One region of the Blautia ammoniilytica genome, then DNA from elsewhere that is predicted to be linked to it. Evidence: predicted binding sites of a transcription regulator. Region 1 holds the regulator's gene; each other region holds the start of a gene.
What was found. Region 1 encodes HrcA, which represses chaperone genes, less so after heat shock. Its sites were predicted from a motif close to TGTTAGCACTCNNNNNNNNNGAGTGCTAACA; they were not measured.

Region 1 (3,293 bases):
CCGCACATTAATTTCATAAACTGCTGAAACACAGGATATTCATCCCAGCTGTGTTTAAATTTACGGTAGCGACTGTCATTGATCTTAGGAGCGATCACTTTTCGAATCTGGATATCTCCTGGAGAAGAAAAGATTTTGATAAAAGCACCGGCATGATCCGGATGCGGGTGAGTGATGATCCACAGATCAACTTTGCTGCCCAGACTTTGGATGGTCTTACGGACAAAGGCCTCCTGATCTGTCCAGCCACCATCTACTACGATCAGTTTGCCGTTACTGCCCTTGATGGTATAGAACATGGACTGCTTTCCGGCATGGTCATCGCCGTACTGGGTAACGCGCCAAGTGACAGAAGCAGTGCCGGCTGAGCATGGAACAGCAGGAGAAAGAAATAAAGCCAGTAAAAGAGTCAGAAGCCCGATAGCCAGTCCTGTAAAATAGGTCAGATGTTTTTTATAATCCATTGTAGTGTTTTCCTTTTTTTATATTGAGTAACTATATTATAAGCCGTTTACAATCATTTCTCAATCAGGAAAAATCATCACCAAATTTTCACACAAATATTTTGTAAAAAATATTGACAAACTTTTACAACAGGTGTATCTTAAGACCATAGATGTTAGCACTCCATTATGTTGAGTGCTAACAGAAACAGATGGAGAAAGGAGCAAACATTCATGGATGACGTATTAGATGAGCGCAAAAAGAAAATACTGAAAGCAATCATCAAAACATACATGGAAACAGGTGAGCCGGTAGGTTCCAGGACAATTTCCAAATATCCAGATCTGAATGTAAGTTCAGCAACCATCCGGAATGAGATGTCAGACCTGACCGATATGGGATATATCGTACAGCCTCATACATCTGCAGGAAGGATTCCATCTGACAAAGGCTATCGTCTCTATGTAGATGAACTGACCAGGGAAAAGGAATCAGAGATCGCAGAGATCCGTGAGATGATGATAGAGAACACGGATAAGATGGATAAAGTATTAAAGAAGGTTGCCAAGGTTTTGGCAGCCAATACTAATTATGCCACTATGATCACGGTTCCACAGTACAGCGGAAGCCGATTGAAATTCATTCAGCTTTCCCGAGTCAGTGAGCACCAGCTGATCGCAGTTGTTGTTTGTGAAGGCAATGTGATCCGCAATCAGATCATTGATCTGGACGAAGAGATGGATGACCAGACTATTCTGAAATTAAACCTTCTTCTGAATACCAACCTGAACGGAGTTCCTATCCAGGATATCAATCTTGGTATGATCGCCAGACTGAAGGAGCAGGCAGGAACCCACAGCGGTGTGGTAGCTACCGTGTTAGACGCAGTGGCAGCCACCATTCAGGTGGATGAGGAAGATTTGGAAGTATATACATCAGGAACCACCAATATTTTTAAATATCCGGAGCTGGCTGACAAGTCCAGAGCAAGCGAGCTGATCTCCACTTTCGAGGATAAGAAGGAATTGGCAGATATGGTTCGTGAGAGCATGGGTGATCAGGAAAGCACAGGTGTTCAGGTGTACATCGGTGATGAGGTTCCCATTCAGACCATGAAGGATTGCAGTGTTGTGACTGCCTCTTATGAGTTGGGCAATGGGATGCATGGAACCATCGGTATCATCGGACCTAAGCGTATGGATTATGAGAATGTTGTGGACAGCTTGAAGAAGCTTAAGGTTCATCTTGATGAAGCAGTAAATAAGAAAACATAGAAAGGCGGTTGACAGCGTGTCAGATATAAAGAAAGAAACCGAAGCTACAGAAGAAACAGTTGAGATTCCGGTGACTGACGGCAGCGAAGAAGAGACAGCAGCTGAGGCTGAGGATACAGAGAAAGAATCTTCCAAAGAAGAGGAAAAAGAAGTTCCAGAGGCTGAAGCATCAGAAGAGCCAGAAACAAAAGATGCCAAACCGGAAGAAAAGACAAAGACTTCTTTCTTCGGAAAAAAGAAAAAAGATAAATTTGAACAGCAGGTGGAAGAGCTTACCGATCGTTTAAAGAGAAACATGGCTGAGTTTGATAATTTCCGTAAAAGAACGGAAAAAGAAAAGGCCAGCATGTATGTGATCGGAGCAAGAGATATTGTTGAAAAGATCCTGCCTGTTGTGGATAATTTTGAAAGAGGACTTGCACAGGCTCCAGAGGGAGATGCCTTTGCAGATGGCATGAAGATGATCTACAAACAGTTGATGACCGCTCTTGATGAGATGGGTGTTAAGGAGATCGAGGCCAAAGGCAAAGAGTTTGATCCGAACCTCCATAATGCAGTGATGCATGTAGAGGATGAAAATGCAGGTGCTAATGAAGTAGTAGAAGTATTCCAGAAGGGATATACCTATAAAGATTTTGTTGTAAGACACAGTATGGTTAAAGTTGCAAATTAATCAGGAGGGAATTATCATGAGTAAGATTATTGGTATTGATTTAGGTACTACAAACAGTTGTGTAGCAGTTATGGAAGGTGGAAAACCTACCGTTATTGCAAATACAGAAGGATCCAGAACAACACCGTCTGTTGTTGCATTTACAAAGACAGGTGAGCGTCTGGTAGGTGAGCCTGCAAAACGTCAGGCTGTAACAAATGCAGAGAAGACAATCTCCTCTATCAAGAGAGAGATGGGTACAGATTATCGTGTAAATATTGATGGCAAGAAATATTCTCCACAAGAGATTTCCGCTATGATCCTTCAGAAGCTGAAAAAAGATGCAGAAGGATACTTAGGTGAGCCTGTAACAGAGGCTGTGATCACAGTTCCAGCATATTTCAATGATGCACAGCGTCAGGCTACCAAGGATGCAGGTAAGATCGCAGGTCTTGATGTAAAACGTATTATCAACGAGCCTACAGCAGCAGCTCTTGCTTATGGTCTTGATAATGAAAAAGAGCAGAAGATCATGGTATATGACCTTGGCGGTGGTACATTTGATGTTTCTATCATTGAGATCGGCGATGGTGTTATCGAGGTTCTTTCCACAGCAGGTAATAACCGTCTTGGTGGTGATGACTTCGACCAGAGAATCACAGATTATATGCTTTCCGAGTTCAAGAAGAACGAGGGTGTTGATTTAAGCAACGATAAAATGGCACTTCAGAGACTGAAAGAAGCAGCTGAGAAAGCAAAGAAAGAGCTTTCTTCTGCAACAACAACCAATATCAACCTGCCGTTCATTACAGCTACAGCAGAAGGTCCGAAGCATTTCGACATGAACCTTACAAGAGCTAAATTCGATGAACTGACACATGATCTGGTTGAGAAGACTGCTGAGCCGGTTCGCCGTGCACTTT
Region 2 (3,293 bases), on a different contig from region 1:
TGGAAAACCGACAGGGAAATATATTGGAGGCTCCGTTGCGATTATGGTCATTGCAATCGTAGTCGATGTAATCTGTAAGAGATATTCTACAGTACTTCAGACAGAAGGTGGATATAATGCAAGTGCTTTTATGAGAATCAAGATTGCAGAGCACCTGCGCTATCTGCCGATGGGATATTATAATTCCAATAGTATCGGGGAAATTTCTTCCATTACAACCAATACAATGGAAATACTTGGCGATGTGGCTGCGAGAGTGGTCATGCTGACCATGCAGGGAATCCTGGAAACATCGATGATCATTTTTATGCTGTTTGTTTTTGACTGGAGGATCGGACTGATCGCTGCAGCAGGAGTGCTTATTTTCTTTGGTGTCAATTCTGCAATGCAAAATGCAGGGAAAAAAGATTCAGAGCAAAAAGTAGTATGTGATACAGAGCTTGTAAATCAGATTATGGAGTATCTGCAGGGAATATCAGAAGTAAAATCATACAATCTGCTTGGAAAACAAGCGAAAAGATTAAATGATGCAAATGAAGCATGCGAAAAAATTAATACAAAGATGGAGATGTTGTTTGTTCCCTATCATTTTCTGCAAAGCGTGATAACAAAAATCACGGGTGCTGTGGTCGTGACATGCAGTGCATATTTTTATATCAATGAAACTATGAGTGCAGTCTATGCGATTGGTATGACAATTTCAGCATTTATGCTTTATTCCAGCCTGGAATGCGCAGGAAATTATTCATCCCTTTTACATGTGGTAAGTGTATGCGTAGATAAAGCAAATGCAATACTGGAGCTGGACACCATGGATATCGATGGTAAAGAAATCCAGCCGGAAAATTACGATATCAGACTTTCTAACATTTCATTTTCTTATGATAAACGGAAGATTATTGATGATATATCGCTTTCTATCCCACAGAAAATGACGACAGCGATCGTTGGACCATCTGGTGGAGGAAAATCAACCCTTTGCAATTTGATTGCCAGATTTTGGGATGTGGATTCCGGGGAAGTGACACTTGGAGGCGTGAATGTAAAAGACTACAGCATGAACAGTCTGATGCGTAATTTTTCATTTGTATTTCAGTCTGTGTATTTGTTTGCAGATACCATTGAAAATAATATTAAATTCGGACGTCAGGACGCAAGCCATGAGGAAGTGGTGGAAGTGGCAAAAAAAGCGTGCTGTCATGATTTTATAAGCAAACTTCCTGATGGATACGATACAGTGATCGGAGAGGGAGGAGCTACACTTTCCGGTGGTGAGAAGCAGCGTATTTCGATAGCCAGAGCAATCATGAAGGACGCACCAATCGTTATATTAGATGAGGCAACAGCTAATGTTGATCCGGAGAATGAAAAGGAGCTGATGGATGCAGTAGATGCTCTTACAAAGGAAAAAACGATTATTATGATTGCCCACAGATTAAAAACAGTCAGACATGCAGACCAGATTGTGGTTGTTGACAAAGGGAGAATTGTGCAGCAGGGAACACATGAGCAGCTAATGAAGCAGGATGGTATTTATAAGAGATTTGTGGATGCAAGGCAGCAGGCGGTGAGCTGGAAATTAGCACGGGTTCACAAGGGTCATACGCCATGCACAGCTCGGGAATAAATTCCCTCGCTGTGGGGCTGTCGCCCTATACATTTCCATGAAAAATCCCTCTTTATCAAGCAAGCTTGAAAGAGGGATTTTCACGTAAATGTGCATGGCTCGTAGCGTTCACACAATCTTCACAAAAAATTAGCACTCATCTATTGACAGTGCTAACAACGCGTGTTATATTACGTACAGAACAAAGGAAATGGATTATAAAGATAACAAGAATTTTAATAAATAAAGTAAGAAGTCCATTGAAAGGAGATATGACTTATGTTAAGACCAAGTATTTTTACAGACAGTTTACTGGATGATGTTTTTGGATTTCCATTTTATGATGATAAGGCAGACCACAGGGCAGAGAGAAAGCTGTATGGACATCACGCAGCTAATCTGATGAAGACAGATATTAAAGAGAAAAATGACAGTTTTGAATTAGAGATCGATCTTCCGGGATTTACAAAGGATGAGATCAAAGTAGAAGAGAAAAACGGATATCTGACAATCAGTGCTTCAAAGGCTCTGGAGCAGGATTCCAAGGAGAAAGAAAGCGGGCGTTATATCCACAGAGAACGTTATACTGGTGCTTGCCAGAGAAGCTTCTATATTGGTGAGGATATTGAGAATGAGCAGATCAAAGCTGAATTCAAGCATGGGATCTTAAAGCTTACACTTCCAAAGAAACAGGCTAAGCCGGAAGTGGAAGAGAAACGTTATATTTCCATTGAAGGATGATCGTATTATGAAATGCCGATGGACAGCTTCTAGAAGGAGGCTGTCTGTCGGCAGTTTTTCCATATAAAAGGATTCGGAGAGGAGGAACGTATATGAACATCAGTAAATTCACACAGAAGTCCATTGAGGCAGTGCAGAATCTGGAAAAGGTTGCCTATTCTTACGGCAATCAGGAGATTGAACAGGAGCATCTGCTGTATTCCCTTCTGAAGCAGGAAGACAGCCTGATTCTGAAGCTGATCGAGAAGATGGATATCAATAAAGATTATTTTATTAATACAGTTGAAAAAGCACTGGACGAGAAAGTAAAAGTATCCGGCGGCGAACTGCGTTTTGGACAGTATCTGAACAAAGCACTGGTAAATGCAGAGGATGAAGCCAAGTCCATGGGGGATGAATATGTATCCGTGGAACATCTGTTTTTATCCCTGTTAAAGTATCCAAGTCCAAGCATGACAAAGATCTGGAAGGAATTTGGAATTACACGAGAAAGGTTTTTGCAGGCTTTGTCTACTGTAAGAGGAAATCAAAGAGTGGTCAGCGACAATCCGGAGGCTACTTATGATACACTTGCCAAATATGGCGAGGATCTGGTGGAAAAGGCCAGAAATCAAAAACTGGATCCGGTGATCGGCCGTGATGGAGAGATCCGTAATGTGGTACGGATCCTGTCCCGTAAGACTAAGAACAACCCGGTTCTTATTGGTGAGCCTGGTGTAGGTAAAACTGCAGTTGTAGAGGGACTTGCACAGAGGATCGTTGCAGGGGATGTACCGGAAGGTCTGAAGGAAAAGAAGATTTTTTCCCTGGATATGGGTGCTTTGGTAGCAGGAGCCAAGTACAGAGGCGAATTTGAGGAAAGACTGAAAGCTGTTCTTGAAGAAGTAAGGAAAAGCGAAGGCAGGATCATCCTGTTTATTGATGAATTGCACCTGATCGTTGGAGC
Region 3 (3,293 bases), on a different contig from region 1:
CTTTACTGTATCTTCGTCAATGGCAGCATCTTCTTTCATTTCTTCAGAAAGGTCTGCATCAATTCTCTTAAACTGTACATGCTCATCTTTCTGCTCCAGATGAGTAATAAACGGAGCATCAATATTATGTTTCATGATCACAGCATCTTTGCCTGCTTCACGGAACATATTGATATACTGGCTCTGCTGGATCTCATCTGTCACATAGAATATGGTTGTCTTTTCCGGCTCTTTCTTATCATCAGAGGATTCTTCTTTCTTCTCTTCTGCTTCTTTTGTGTCTTCAACCTTCTCTTCTACACTCTGATCTTTTTTATTTTCTTCAATGCAGTCCTTCAATGTAAGATATTTTCCGTCAATATTCTTGAACAGAATGTAATCATGCATTTTATCTGCAAATTTATTATCCTTAATGCAGCCAAATTTAATAAATGGACTGATATCATCCCAGTATTTCTCATAGGATTCTCTGTCGGTCTTACACATACCGGTCAATTTGTCTGCAACCTTTTTGGTAATATATTCAGAAATTTTCTGTACAAATCCATCATTCTGAAGTGCTGATCTGGATACATTCAGAGGCAGATCCGGACAATCGATCACACCTTTCAGTAAAAGCAGGAACTCTGGAATCACTTCTTTAATATTATCAGCTATAAATACCTGATTATTATAAAGCTTGATGGTTCCTTCGATAGAATCATACTCTGTATTGATCTTCGGGAAATACAGGATACCTTTTAAGTTAAAGGGATAATCCATATTCAGGTGGATCCAGAACAATGGCTCCTTGTAGTCCATAAATACAGTCCTATAAAACTCTTTGTATTCTTCCTCTGTGCATTCATTTGGATGCTTCATCCACAGTGGATGGGGATTGCTTAAGGATACTGGACGTTTGTTAATCTTTACCTTATTCTTTGCAGGAGAAACTTCGACAACCTCTTTCTCTCCTTTATCATTTTCTTTCTCTTCAGTCTTAGCATCTTCATGAATATGCTCAACAACTACATCATCCTCACGAAGCTCTGACTCATCAATGGTTTCGTACTCCTGCTCCTGATTTTCCTTAGCAAGATAAATATTTACCGGCATGAAGGAACAATATTTCTGAAGTACTTCACGCATACGATATTCATTGGCAAATTCTACGCTCTCTTCATTCAGGAACAGTGTGATCTCTGTACCAACTGTTGTCTTATCCCCATCCTGCATATCATACTCTGTACCGCCATCACATGTCCAATGTACAGCCGTGGCGCCCTCTTTATAAGAAAGAGTATCAATATGAACCTCATCTGCAACCATAAATGCAGAATAAAATCCCAGTCCAAAATGACCGATAATCTGATCATCTGTAGTCTTATCCTTATACTGCTCCAGGAACTGAGTAGCGCCTGAAAAGGCTATCTGTGTAATATACTCTTCTACTTCATCTGCAGTCATACCAAGACCATTATCAATAAACTTCAGGGTCTTCTTTTCCGGATCTACAATAATATGGATCTCCGGCTTGTAATCATCCGGCAATGTATACTCGCCCATTACATCCAGTTTCTTCAGCTTCGTCACTGCATCGCAACCATTGGAAACCAGTTCCCTGACAAAAATATCATGATCAGAATATAACCATTTCTTTATAATTGGAAAAATATTGTCACTGTTAATTGATAAACTACCATGCTTTTCAGCCATGTAGATCACTCTCCTTTGATTTTTACTCTTATGCAATATATACTAATACTCTTCTTTTCAAAAGTCAAGAAAAATTTAGCACTCATGTAAGTTGAGTGCTAACAGTTGGCTTTATTTCATAAAACAGCAGGCTTTTTAGGGAATAATAAGCTTCCCTAAAAAGCCTGCTGACAACATCACTATATTATGAAATCATTTTTTCTTTTTTCTGTAAACAACTACACCAATGATGCAGATCACTGCAACCACCAGAATAATCACAAATGTCATGATCGGTGTGTTATCACCGGTACGTACTGCATTTTTCTGGTTAGCATCTGTACGGTTCGCTACCGGGGTAAGATCCTGGCCATCTGCCTGTGAAACATTGAAGTTGACCTGCTTAGCATCCTGTGCACCTGTATTTACCCAGTTACTTCCATCGTATTTCTGCTGATTGAATACAACTGTCATAGTATAGCTGCCTGCCTTAGCCATTCTGAATGTAGCTGAATAAGGAGCCTGCTCCCACTTTCTTTCTTCAAGAACCTTCCAGCTTGCCGGAATATATCTGGTATCTCCGGTTCCAGGATCGGTATTATTCATACCTGCACCATTTGCTGTGACGGTGATCTTGGTCGCTGTAGTATAAGCTGCGTTAGGATCAATCCCTGCAATAGTATTTCCGGATGGGTCTGCAACCACTGCAGAACGTCCATTCACACTTACTTTTGCAGAAACAATAGTGCTGATCTGATCAGGATTGGTCACACCACTAGGTAATGTCACTGTTCCCTTTACGGTAAATGTCTGTGCATCTGTGCTGTCTGGATCATAAGAGCTGCCATTTACATCCCATTTAACGGATGCTTTCATCTTTCCATTTGTAGTACTGATGACAACAGTCTCAGGAAGCTTCAGAGCCGTTGCGGATTTCTTCGTACCATTGGCAAGCCCTGTAATTTGAGAAGGTTTGGTGATCCCTGTCAATTTAACCTCTGCTTTTGCAACTGTAAGGATTGCCTTTACACTTGTCTGGGAATTATCGCTTGCTACTACAATATCCTGATCAAACAGTCCTTCTGCAAGACCTGTCTTAGGTCTTACAGTAAAGGTTGCACTCTCACCTGGTGCAAGTGTCACTGCAGAAAGAGCGCCCACCTCAAAATCACCGCCGATTGGCTGCTTCAGATTGATGGTTGTATTACCTTCATTCTTTACAGTAACTGTGCCAGCCTGTGGTGCTTCTGTATAACCGGCTTTCACAGTACCAAAATCAACTATGCTGGGATTTACAGATAATCCAAATACATCTGCCGGTGCCACAGTCAAAGAAAATGTATATGTGAATACAATATTTCCATCATTCAATACAGATACCTGTCCTGTATAAGTACCGGCTTTCAGTCCCATCTTCGGCTGAACTGCCAGAATAGCAGACTCCCCACCTGCTATAGAAGCCTGTGAAAGAGCTGCAGTAAATGCATTCTGTCCTGCCTCATCAAGAACAGCTGTCAGATTCGCTGCTGCATTTCCTGAATTGCTTACTGTAACAGACTTTGCATCTGGTGCTGCTGCATATCCTTCTTTTACAGAATCAAATGCAAGAGTACTTCCGC

Region 2: a site for HrcA is predicted at 1,755-1,785, ahead of OCV61_RS03820 (Hsp20/alpha crystallin family protein). Genes of this name have one in related genera too.
Region 3: a site for HrcA is predicted at 1,769-1,799, ahead of htpG (molecular chaperone HtpG). Genes of this name have one in related genera too.

What each region holds. Positions count from the first base shown of each region.
Region 1 covers NZ_JAOQJL010000009.1:69,828-73,120, forward strand. The annotation lists gene OCV61_RS06235 (ComEC/Rec2 family competence protein) at 1-464, opposite strand, end outside; gene hrcA (heat-inducible transcriptional repressor HrcA) at 678-1,718, shown strand; gene grpE (nucleotide exchange factor GrpE) at 1,735-2,391, shown strand; gene dnaK (molecular chaperone DnaK) at 2,408-3,293, shown strand, end outside.
Region 2 covers NZ_JAOQJL010000005.1:88,997-92,289, reverse strand. The annotation lists gene OCV61_RS03825 (ABC transporter ATP-binding protein) at 1-1,627, shown strand, start outside; gene OCV61_RS03820 (Hsp20/alpha crystallin family protein) at 1,886-2,347, shown strand; gene clpB (ATP-dependent chaperone ClpB) at 2,440-3,293, shown strand, end outside.
Region 3 covers NZ_JAOQJL010000004.1:133,191-136,483, reverse strand. The annotation lists gene htpG (molecular chaperone HtpG) at 1-1,695, opposite strand, end outside; gene OCV61_RS03295 (COG1470 family protein) at 1,888-3,293, opposite strand, start outside.